DNA from 2 places in the Streptomyces sp. MGP-P1 genome. Region 1 is predicted to be linked to the other one. Evidence: riboswitches for the same ligand, from Rfam matches in the RefSeq annotation. Region 1 holds a riboswitch; the other holds the start of a gene.
The links. Region 1 has a riboswitch for S-adenosylmethionine ahead of thrC (threonine synthase). Riboswitches for the same ligand answer to the same signal wherever they lie in the genome.

Region 1 (5,552 bases):
GAGTAGTCGTCGTCGGCTGCTCGCCGACGTCCGTGAGCAGCCGACGACGCCTTCACAAGGCTCGTGATCAACCCGTCCAGGGCATAGGCTCGCCCCATGGGCAGCCACTCCGCACATCTGCCGAACCCGACCACCCCGGCCGGCCGCGAGGGCCTCGACGCCGTCCTCGCCCGGCCCGACCGCGCGGTCGTCGCCCTCGACTTCGACGGCACGCTCGCCGACATCGTCCCGGACCCCGAGCAGGCCCGCGCCCACCCCGGCACGGTGGCCGCGCTCGCCGCACTCGCGCCGAAGGTCGCCGCCGTCGCCGTGATCACCGGCCGCCCGGCGGGCGTCGCGGTGCGCTACGGAGGTTTCGCGGGCGTTCCCGGACTGGAGCACCTCGTCGTGCTCGGGCACTACGGCGCCGAACGCTGGGACGCCGTGACCGGCACCGTGAACACCCCCGCCCCGCACCCCGGCGTCGCCGCAGCGCGGGCCGAACTCCCCGGTGTACTGCATGAGTTCGACTCCTGGCGCGGCACCTGGATCGAGGAGAAGGGTCAGGCCGTCGCCGTCCACACCCGCCGCGCCCAGGACCCGCAGGCGGCCTTCGAGACGCTGCGCGGGCCCCTCGCCGAGCTGGCCGCCAAGCACGGGCTGATCGTCGAACCGGGCCGCCAGGTCCTGGAGTTGCGCCCGCCCGGTATGGACAAGGGCGTCGCGCTCGGCAGGTTCGTTGCGGAGCTGGACGCCGAGTCCGTGATCTACGCGGGCGACGACCTCGGGGACCTCGCCGCGTTCGCGGCGGTGGAGAAGCTGCGGACCGAGGGCCCGGACGGCATCCCGGGCCTCCTGGTGTGCAGCGGCAGCACCGAGGTGCCCGAACTGGCCGAGCGGGCCGACCTGTCGGTGCCGGGCCCGGCCGCCGTGGTCGCGTTCCTGGCGGCCTTGGCCGAGCGACTCTGAGCCGAGCCGAACGACTCTGAGCCGACCCGAGCGGCTCTGAGCCGAGCCGAGCGGCTCTGAGCCGAGCCGAGCGGCTCCGAGCCGAGCCGAGCGGCTCCGAGCCGAGCCGAGCGGCTCCGAGCCGAGCCGAGCGACTCTGAGCCGAGCCGAGCGACTCTGAGCCGAGCCGAACGGCTCTGAGCCGACCCGAGCGGCTCTGAGCCGAGCCGAGTGACTCCGAGCCGAGTCAGGAGACCGGTGGTGGCTCACCCCTGCCGCAGCGCCTCCAGCTGGTCCAGGAACCACTGCTGGGGCGGCAGCGCGGTCGCCGCCTCGGCCAGTCGCTTCGTGCGGCCGGACCGCTCGTCGGCGCTCATCGTCAGCGCCTCGTGCAGGGCCTCGGCCGTGCCCACCACGTCGTACGGGTTCACCACGATCGCGTCCTCGCCCAGCTCCTCGTACGCCCCCGCCTCCCGCGACAGCACCAGCGCGCAGCCGTGGTCGGAGACGACGGGGACCTCCTTGGCGACCAGGTTCATCCCGTCGCGGATCGGGTTGACCAGAGCCACGTCCGCCAGCCGGTACGCGGCGAGCGAGCGCGCGAAGTCGTCCTTGACGTGGAGCACGACCGGTGTCCAACTCTCGGTGCCGTACGCCCCGTTGATCTCCGTGGCGAGGGTCTGCACCGCCGCCGTGTAGTCCCGGTAGACGGCGAGGTCCTGCCGGGAGGGGTAGGCGAAGGCGATGTGCACGACGCGCTCGCGCCACTCGGGGTGGGCGTCCAGCAGGGCCCGGTACGCGTGCAGGCCGCGCACGATGTTCTTGGACAGCTCGGTGCGGTCCACCCGGACGATGGTCTTCCGGCCCTCGCCCACCTGCTCCCGCAGCGCCGCCATCCGCTCGTCCACGTCGGCCTCGTGCGAGCGCCGGCGCAGGAAGTCCGCGTCGGCCCCCAGGCCGTGCACCCCGATCCTCGTCCGGCCCGTCCCGCCGAGGATCTCCGTGCAGCAGCCGATGAACGCGTCCGCCCAGCGACGGGTCAGGAACGCGGCCCGGTCCGCGCCGAGGATGCCGCGCAGCAACTGCTCCGCGATGTCGTCGGGCAGCAGCCGGTAGTAGTCGACGGGCGCCCACGGGGTGTGCGAGAAGTGGCCGATCCTGAGGTCCGGGCGCAGCTCCCGGAGCATGCCGGGGACCAGGGCCAGGTGGTAGTCCTGCACGAGGACCGATGCCCCGGGGCCCGCCTCCTCGGCGAGCGCCTCGGCGAAGGCCCGGTTGTACGTCTCGTAGGAGGCCCACCGGCGGCGGAACTCCGCGTCGAAGACCGGCTCCACGGGCGTCTGGTACAGCAGGTGGTGGACGAACCACAGCACCGAGTTGGCGATGCCGTTGTACGCGTCCGCGTGCACCTCGGCGTCGATGTCGAGCATCCGCACTCCCGCCTCGCCGACCCCGCGCCGCACCGCCTCGCGGTCCCCGTCGCCGAGGGCCGCGCAGACCCACAGCTTGTCGTCGACGGCGCTCAGCCCGGAGACGAGCCCGCCGCCGCCGCGCTTGGCGTCGAGCGTCCCGTCCTCCCCGAGCGTGTACGAGACGGGGCCGCGGTTGGACGCGACGAGGACCTGGGCGGTGGAGGCGGCCGCGGGTTCGGGTTCGTGTTCGGCGTGCTCGGAGACCATGTAGCGGAACCTAGCCCGTTCGGGAAGCCCCCAAACGCCTCAGGGCCTCATGCGGCCCACCGCCTCATGCCGCGTGGCGCTCCGCGTACTCCGCGATCTCCCGCATCGGCGGCCGCTCCTCCGTGTCCACCGCATGGGTACGGGGCACGAAGCCGTCCTCACCGCGCTCGAACTGGGTCAGCGCGGGCCGCACCAGATGGCCCCGGGAGAGCCGCAGCTGCGCCGTGCGGTAGATCGCCGCCGCCATCCGGCCCAGCGCCTGCCCGTCCTGGTGGCGGTGTCTCCGTACGCCGACGTCGACCTGGCCCAGCGCGTCCAGGCCCACCGTGTGCAGCGCGTCGACCAGCAGGCCCAGCTCCACTCCGTAACCGACCGGGAACGGCAGCCGCTCCAGCAGGGACCGCCGCACCGCGTACTCGCCGCCCAGCGGCTGCACGAACCCGGCCAGCTGGGGCCAGTGCAGATTGAGCAGCGGGCGTGCCACCAGCTCGGTGACCCGACCACCCTGGCCTGCGCTGTCGCCGAGCGGGCGGTCGTACATCGCCTTGACGAACTGTAGGGACGGGTCGGTGAGCAGCGGTCCGACCGTGCCCGAGACGAAGTCCGCGGAGAAGTCCCTGAGGTCGGCGTCGATGAAGCAGACGATCTCACCGCTGGTCACCAGGAGTGACCGCCACAGCACCTCGCCCTTGCCGGGCAGGGCCGGGACGCGGGGCAGGATGGCGTCCCGGTGGACCACCCGGGCACCCGCCGCCCGGGCCACGGCGGCGGTGGCGTCGGTGGAGCCGGAGTCGATCACCACGAGTTCGTCGACGAGCCGGACCTTCTCCATCAGCTCGCGGCGGATCGTCGCCACGATGCGGCCGACCGTGGCCTCCTCGTTCAGCGCCGGCAGCACCACGCTCACGGACGTGCGGTGCGGATCGGCGTCCCGGGCGTCGGTGAGCCGGTTCAGCGGGCGGTCCCCGGACGACCAGGAACGCCTGGTCAGCCAGCGTTCCACCTCTTCGAGCACGGTCGGCACTCCCTGTGTGTGATCCATCTCGCGGTTCGGACGACTATCTCAACGGTCCGGTGCTTCGGTTACAGTCTTGAACAACGCGTATGGCCGTCGCATGTCGGGGTCGGAGCGCACATAAACGCCTGGATCGAAGATCCAGCGCCATAAGAGCTCATCCAGAGGGACTGAGGGAACGGCCCGTTGAAGTCCCGGCAACCCTCCTGCCGACCGCGAGGTCACGGTGGGGAAGGTGCCAATTCCGTCTTGCGGCGAAATGCGTCGTAGGGAAGATGAGGAGAAAGGGACCTCCGCCATCATGGCTGTTCAGACCGTTGCAGGCAGCACCGCTTCTTCCGCCCCGACCGTCGATCTCGGCCCCGCCGCGGCGCTTTCCTGCCGCGAGTGCGGCGAGCGTTTCGAGCTCGGCCCCCTTTTCGCCTGTGCGTCCTGTTTCGGGCCGCTGGAAGTGGCCTACGACCTGCCCACCGGCTCCCCGGAGGAGCTGCGCAAGCGCATCGAGGCCGGCCCGAACAACATCTGGCGCTACGCCCCGCTGCTGCCGGTGCCCGCGGACGTCGCGGAGAAGCCCAACATCAACCCCGGCTTCACCAAGCTCGTCAAGGCCGACAACCTCGCCCGTGAGCTGGGCGTCACCGGCGGCCTGTACGTGAAGGACGACTCCGGCAACCCGACGCACTCCTTCAAGGACCGCGTCGTCGCCATCGCCGTCGAGGCCGCCCGCGCCTTCGGCTTCACCACCCTCTCCTGCTCCTCCACGGGCAACCTGGCCGGAGCCGTCGGCGCCGCCGCCGCCCGGGCCGGACTGCGCTCCTGCGTGTTCATCCCGCACGACCTGGAGCAGGGCAAGGTCGTCATGGCCGCGGTGTACGGCGGTGAGCTGGTCGGCATCGAGGGCAACTACGACGACGTCAACCGCTTCTGCTCCGAGCTCATCGGCGACCCGCTCGGCGAGGGCTGGGGCTTCGTCAACGTCAACCTGCGCCCGTACTACGGCGAGGGCTCCAAGACCCTGGCGTACGAGATCTGCGAGCAGCTCGGCTGGCGGCTGCCCGACCAGATCGTCATCCCGATCGCGTCCGGCTCCCAGCTCACGAAGATCGACAAGGGGTTCCAGGAGCTGATCAAGCTCGGCCTCGTCGAGGACCGCCCGTACAAGATCTTCGGCGCCCAGGCCGAGGGCTGCTCCCCGGTCTCCGCCGCCTTCAAGGCGGGCCACGACGTGGTGCGCCCGCAGAAGCCGAACACCATCGCCAAGTCGCTGGCCATCGGCAACCCGGCGGACGGCCCGTACGTCCTGGACATCGCCCGCCGCACCGGTGGCGCGGTGGAGGACGTGACCGACGAGCAGGTCGTCGACGCGATCAAGCTGCTGGCGCGCACCGAGGGCATCTTCGGCGAGACGGCGGGCGGCGTGACGCTCGGCGTGACGAAGAAGCTCGTCGAGGCGGGCGTCCTCGACCCGACGCTCACCACCGTCGTCCTGAACACCGGCGACGGGCTCAAGACGCTGGACGCGGTCTCCGCGACCTCGCAGGCCACGGCCACCATCAAGCCGAGCCTGGACGCGTTCCGCGCCGCGGGCCTCGCCGCCGGCTGATCACCCGAGACTTCAGGAAGGCATCCACCATGAGCGTCAAGGTCCGCATCCCCACCATCCTCCGTACGTACACGGGCGGTCAGGCCGAGGTCCCGGCGGAGGGCGCCAAGCTCTCCGAGGTCATCGAGTCCCTGGAGAAGGACCACCCGGGCATCGCGGCCCGTGTCCTGGACGACCAGGGCAAGCTGCGTCGCTTCGTGAACGTGTACGTCAACGACGACGACGTGCGCTTCGAGGGCGGCCTGGACGCGGCCACGCCCGACGGCGCGGGCGTCTCGATCATCCCCGCGGTCGCCGGCGGCTGCTGAGCCGCCGAGGCCGCTCCACG
Region 2 (5,552 bases), on a different contig from region 1:
CCCTGCCGGACGACCTGCTCTCCGGTACGGGTGTCCGCTTCACCCAGGGCGCGATCCTGTCCGTGCCGATCGTCGGCACGTACATCTCCATGTTCCTGTTCGGCGGCGAGTTCCCCGGCCACGACTTCGTGGCCCGGTTCTACTCGATCCACATCCTGCTGCTGCCGGGCATCATGCTCGGCCTGCTGGTGGCGCACCTGATCCTGGTCTTCTACCACAAGCACACGCAGTTCGCGGGTCCCGGCCGGACCAACAAGAACGTCGTCGGCATGCCGCTGCTGCCCGTGTACATGGCGAAGGCCGGAGGGTTCTTCTTCCTCGTCTTCGGCGTCATCGCGGCCATCTCGGCCATCGCCACGATCAACCCGATCTGGGCCCTCGGCCCGTACCGGGTCGACCAGGTGTCCACCGGCGCCCAGCCCGACTGGTACATGGGCTTCGCCGAGGGACTGGTCCGTGTGATGCCGGGCTGGGAGATCAACCTGTGGGGCCACACGCTCGCCCTGGGCGTGTTCATCCCGCTGGTCGGCTTCGGCGTGGTCCTCACCGCGATCGCGGTGTACCCGTTCATCGAGTCCTGGGTCACCGGCGACAAGCGCGAGCACCACATCCTGGACCGTCCGCGCAACGCCCCGACCCGTACGGGCTTCGGCGTCGCCTGGATCACGGCGTACTTCATCGGCCTCGTCGGCGGGGGGAACGACCTGTGGGCCACGCACTTCCACCTGTCGATCAACGCCATCACCTGGTTCGTCCGGATCTTCTTCTTCGTCGGACCGGTCATCGCGTTCATCGTCACCAAGCGGATCTGCCTCGGCCTCCAGCGCCGCGACCGGGAGAAGGTGCTGCACGGTCGTGAGACCGGCATCATCAAGCGCCTGCCGCACGGTGAGTTCGTCGAGATCCACGAGCCGCTCAGCCCCGGGCAGCTGCACACGCTCACGGCGCACGAGCAGTACCAGCCGCTCGACCTCGGCCCCGCGGTCGACGAGAACGGCGTCAAGCGCAAGATCTCCCCGGTACAGAAGCTGCGCGCCAAGCTCAGCAAGGGGTACTTCGCCGACGGGAACCAGATCCCCAAGGCGACCCCCGAGGAGTACAAGGAGATCAGCGAGGGCCACGGCCACCACTGATCACCTGAACTGATCGCCACCGTGAGAGCCCCGTCCATTCGATGGACGGGGCTCTTCGCGGTCCCCCCGCCTGGATAGGGTGGAGCCATCTTTCCTGACCGGCTGTGGACCCTGGAGCGGACCATGAACGTTGTGACCCCGAACGGCGGCGACAGCGTGGCGGACCGTTCCTGGCCCGGCCTCCTGAACCCCCTCCTGCGCGGCGAGGACCTCAGCTCCGAGGAGACCGCCTGGGCCATGGACCGCATCATGAGCGGCGAGGCCACCGACGCGCAGATCGCCGGGTTCGCCGTCGCGCTGCGGGCCAAGGGCGAGACCGTCGACGAGGTCACCGGACTGGTCCGCGCGATGTACGCCCACGCCAACACCATCCACGTGCCGGGCCGGACCGTGGACATCGTCGGAACCGGCGGCGACCTCGCCAGGACGGTCAACATCTCGACCATGTCCGCGATCGTCATCGCCGGCACCGGCGCCAAGGTCGTCAAGCACGGCAACCGCGCCGCCTCCTCCGCCAGCGGCTCCTCCGACGTACTGGAGAAGCTCGGCGTCAATCTGGAGCTGACCCCGCAGCGGGTCGTCGAGGTCGCCGAAGCGGCGGGCATCACCTTCTGCTTCGCCGTGAAGTTCCACCCCGCCCTGCGGTACGCCGCCAAGGCCCGCAAGGAACTCGGCGCGCAGACCACGTTCAACATCCTGGGCCCCCTCACCAACCCGGCCCAGGTCCGCGCGCAGGCGGTCGGCGTCGCCGACGCCCGGATGGCGCCCATCGTCGCGGGCGTGCTGGCCGACCGGGGCAACTCCGCCCTGGTCTTCCGCGGCGACGACGGCCTCGACGAGCTGACCACCACCGCCACCTCCCGGGTCTGGGTGGTGCGCGACGGCGCGGTCCGCGCGGAGCCCTTCGACCCGCGCGACGTCGGGCTGCCCATCGTCCCCGTCGAGGCGCTGCGCGGCGCCGACGCCTCGTACAACGCCGACGTGGCCCGCCGGCTGCTGGACGGCGAGGGCGGCGCGGTACGGGAGGCGGTCCTGCTCAACTCGGCGGCGGCCCTGGTCGCCCTGGACCCGGGCCCCGGCACGCTGACCGAACAGCTCGCGGCGAAGATCCTCGTCGCGGCCGAGGCCATCGACTCCGGGGCCGCCAAGCGGGCCCTGGAGCGCTGGGTCGCGGCCAGCAACGCCTGAGTGCGCGACGGGACGCCTCCGGGCAGCACGGGGTGACACAGGGCGCAGTCCGGATGCCGGACCGCGCCCTTGCGCGTGTGCGCACGTATGGCAAGATGCTGCGCAGGTCATGAGTGACAGCGACTACGGCCCCGGCCCGCTGTCCGGCAACCCTCCGTCCGTGGCGGGGTGCCCCGGGTGAAGACCAGGCCGCAGGCAGCGAGGTCTGCGGCAAGCGCGGGCCCCTCGGCATCCAGCGGATGCCAGCCCCCGGGGTCCTGGTCCCTAGGGAGTCTTCTGTGAGCAAGCGAATGCGCTAGGGCTGACCGCCCTTCTTCAGCGCACCCTTTTCTCTTCCCCCTCCCTGCGCTGCCGCGTACTGCCGGCGCATGGATTTCGCCTGTCTTCTACGGGAGTTCGCCATGTCTGTCCCCACCGCTGCCCTCGACTCGTCGGTTTGTGCCCCTCTGCCCGTTCTGGGGCAGAACGTTACGGTCCCGCTCGTCACCGGCGGTGAGGTGACCTACGCCGCGCTCGACTACGCCGCCAGCGCCCCGGCCCTCCAGCGGGTCTGGGACGACGTCGCCGCGTACGCCCCGTACTACGGCAGCGTCCACCGAGGCGCCGGCTACCTCTCACAGCTCTCCACCGACCTCTTCGAGAACAGCCGCCGCACGGTCGCGGAGTTCCTCGGCTGCCGCGCGGACGACCAGGTGGTCTTCACCCGCTCCACGACCGACTCCCTCAACCTGCTGGCCGCCGCGATCCCCGCCGGCTGCCAGGTCTTCGTCTACGAGACCGAGCACCACGCGTCCCTGCTGCCCTGGCGCGACGCCCAGGTCACCTACCTCGACGCGCCCCGCACCCCGGCCCAGGCCGTCGAGACCCTGGAGCGCGCGCTCGCCGACCGCGACCCCTACGGCCCCGCCCTCGTCTGCGTCACCGGCGCGTCCAACGTGACCGGCGAGCTGTGGCCGGTACGGGAACTGGCCGCCGCCGCCCACGCGCACGGCGCCCGGATCGTCCTGGACGCCGCGCAGCTCGCCCCGCACCACCCCGTGGACATCGCCGAACTCGACGTCGACTGGGTCGCGTTCTCCGGCCACAAGCTGTACGCGCCCTTCGGCTCCGGCGTCCTGGCCGGCCGCGCCGACTGGCTCCAGGCCGCCGAGCCGTACCTCGCCGGCGGCGGCGCGTCCCGCAAGGTCGCCCGGCGCGCCGACGGCGGCGTGGACGTCGACTGGCACACCACGGCCGCCCGCCACGAGGCCGGTTCGCCCAACGTCATCGGCGTCTACTCCATCGCCTCCGCCTGCAAGGCCCTGACCGAGGCGGGCTTCGAGGGTCTGGTCGCCCGGGAGCAGGAGCTGGTGGGCCGGGTCCGCGAGGGGCTCGCCGAGGTGCCCGAGGTGCGGGTGCTCTCGCTGTTCGGCGACGACGCCCCCCGGGTCGGTGTCATCTCCTTCGTGGTGCGCGGCTGGAACAGCTCGCACTTCGCCGCCGCCCTCTCCGCCGAGTACGGCATCGGCGTGCGCGACGGCCTCTTCTGCGCCCACCCGCTGGTGCGCACCCTGCTCGGCAGCGACCCGCAGGACCCGGGGGAGTGCGGGGCGCCGGAGGCGGAGCCGGGCGAGCGGTCGCTCAACGCGATCCGGGTGAGCTTCGGAGCCGGTACGCCCGACGAGCACATCGACCGGTTCCTGCGGGCGGTCACCGAACTGGTCCGCGAGGGCGCCCGGTGGAACTACCGCACCGAGGACGGCCGCTGCGTCCCGGACCGGGGCGAAGCCGCCCAGGTCTGACACGTTCTGATGAAACACCTCGGCCGGGGACGGGCGCGCTGCCCGTCCCCGGCCGAGGTGCGTCGCCGGTGCGCCCCGGGGCCCGGCGTCGGGCCCTACGCGTCGAGGCCGATGGCGAAGGCGGCTTCCAGGTCGTGCTGGGAGTACGTACGGAATGCCACGTGCGTGTCGGTGCCCTCGACGCCCGGGATCTTGCTGATCCGGCCGGGGATGACATCGGCGAGGTCGTCGTGCCGGGCGACCCGGACCATGGCGATCAGGTCGTAGGTGCCGGTGACGGAGAAGACCTCGCTGACACTGTCCAGCGCGGCGATGGCCTCGGCGATCTCCGGAATCCGGTCCACGCTGGTCTTGATGAGCACGATCGCGGTGATCACGGCTGGCTGTCTCCCTCGGTGGCCGTGGCTGGAACCTTCACTCTAGCCCCACCCCGGTACCCCACCCAGGCGCACAGGAACCCGGCCGCGAAGCCCGCCACATGCGCCAGGTACGCCACCCCGGGTCCGCTGCCCGCCCCCTGCGCCGCCGCCCACTGGAGCCCGAACCAGAAGACCAGCACCATCCAGGCGGGGAAGCGCAGCGGCAGGAAGAAGAGGAACGGGAACAGGCTGGTCACACGGGTCCGGGGGAACAGGTAGAGGAACGCGCCGAGCACCGCGGAGATCGCCCCCGACGCACCGACCAGCGTCTGCTCGGAGTCCGCGTGCGCCGCCGCGTAGCAGACCAGGGCCACATAGCCGCAGCCCACGTAGAACAGGGCGAACCGCAACCGGCCCATGCGTTCCTCGGCCATCGCGCCGAACACGTACAGGAACAACAGGTTCCCCAGCAGGTGCAGCCAGCTGCCGTGCACGAACAGTGCGGTGAACGGTGTGATCAGCGCATGCGCGGACCCCGCCCACAGCTCGGCGGGGATCACTCCCCACCGCTCGAAGTACCCGGCCTGCGCGGCGAGGAGCGCGTCCTCGCTCCCGTGGGCGGCGCCGCCGAACCCGGAGAGCGGGCTGATCAGGAAGATCACACCGCAGACGGCGATCAGCCCGTAGGTGACCGGGGCGCCGCTCGACGCCGCCGCGTCCCGGATCCTCCCCGCCGTGGTCCGCCAGTCGGTCTGCCGCCCATCGGTCATGGACAGAGCATGACGTACCGGTGGAGAACCGGACGGAGCGCCTCGCCGTACCGATGCCTATACGCGAGGCCGTAGGGTTACGCCAGGACTTCCGCAGTTCGACGGCGCACCGCGAGATCCTTGACGTAGACAGGTGGAGACGCGGCGGCGCGCCCGGCGCGGGCTTCTGGCGACGACGAAAGAGGACCCAACGATGACGACGGTTCCCCTGCCGACCGACTCGACCCGCTGGCGCTGCACACTGTGCGGCAATCTCACGCGCTTCGACGTGACCCGCTCCTCCAAGGTCGTGGAGTACGTCCATCTCGACCTGGCCGGTGA

Region 2: linked by a shared signal. The riboswitch ahead of AC3CH1_RS27765 (aminotransferase class V-fold PLP-dependent enzyme) and the one ahead of thrC (threonine synthase) in region 1 are both predicted to bind S-adenosylmethionine.

Annotation. Positions count from the first base shown of each region.
Region 1 covers NZ_JBYMEM010000005.1:499,374-504,925, reverse strand. Annotated here, with positions in the region: gene otsB (trehalose-phosphatase) at 97-948, shown strand; gene AC3CH1_RS11695 (alpha,alpha-trehalose-phosphate synthase (UDP-forming)) at 1,194-2,606, opposite strand; gene AC3CH1_RS11690 (glucosyl-3-phosphoglycerate synthase) at 2,671-3,621, opposite strand; SAM riboswitch class I at 3,776-3,903, shown strand; gene thrC (threonine synthase) at 3,923-5,224, shown strand; gene AC3CH1_RS11680 (MoaD/ThiS family protein) at 5,254-5,532, shown strand.
Region 2 covers NZ_JBYMEM010000007.1:1,400,988-1,406,539, forward strand. Annotated here, with positions in the region: gene qcrB (cytochrome bc1 complex cytochrome b subunit) at 1-1,133, shown strand, start outside; gene trpD (anthranilate phosphoribosyltransferase) at 1,257-2,321, shown strand; SAM riboswitch class IV at 2,427-2,544, shown strand; gene AC3CH1_RS27765 (aminotransferase class V-fold PLP-dependent enzyme) at 2,723-4,102, shown strand; gene AC3CH1_RS27770 (Lrp/AsnC family transcriptional regulator) at 4,198-4,479, opposite strand; gene AC3CH1_RS27775 (rhomboid family intramembrane serine protease) at 4,476-5,231, opposite strand; gene AC3CH1_RS27780 (hypothetical protein) at 5,425-5,552, shown strand, end outside.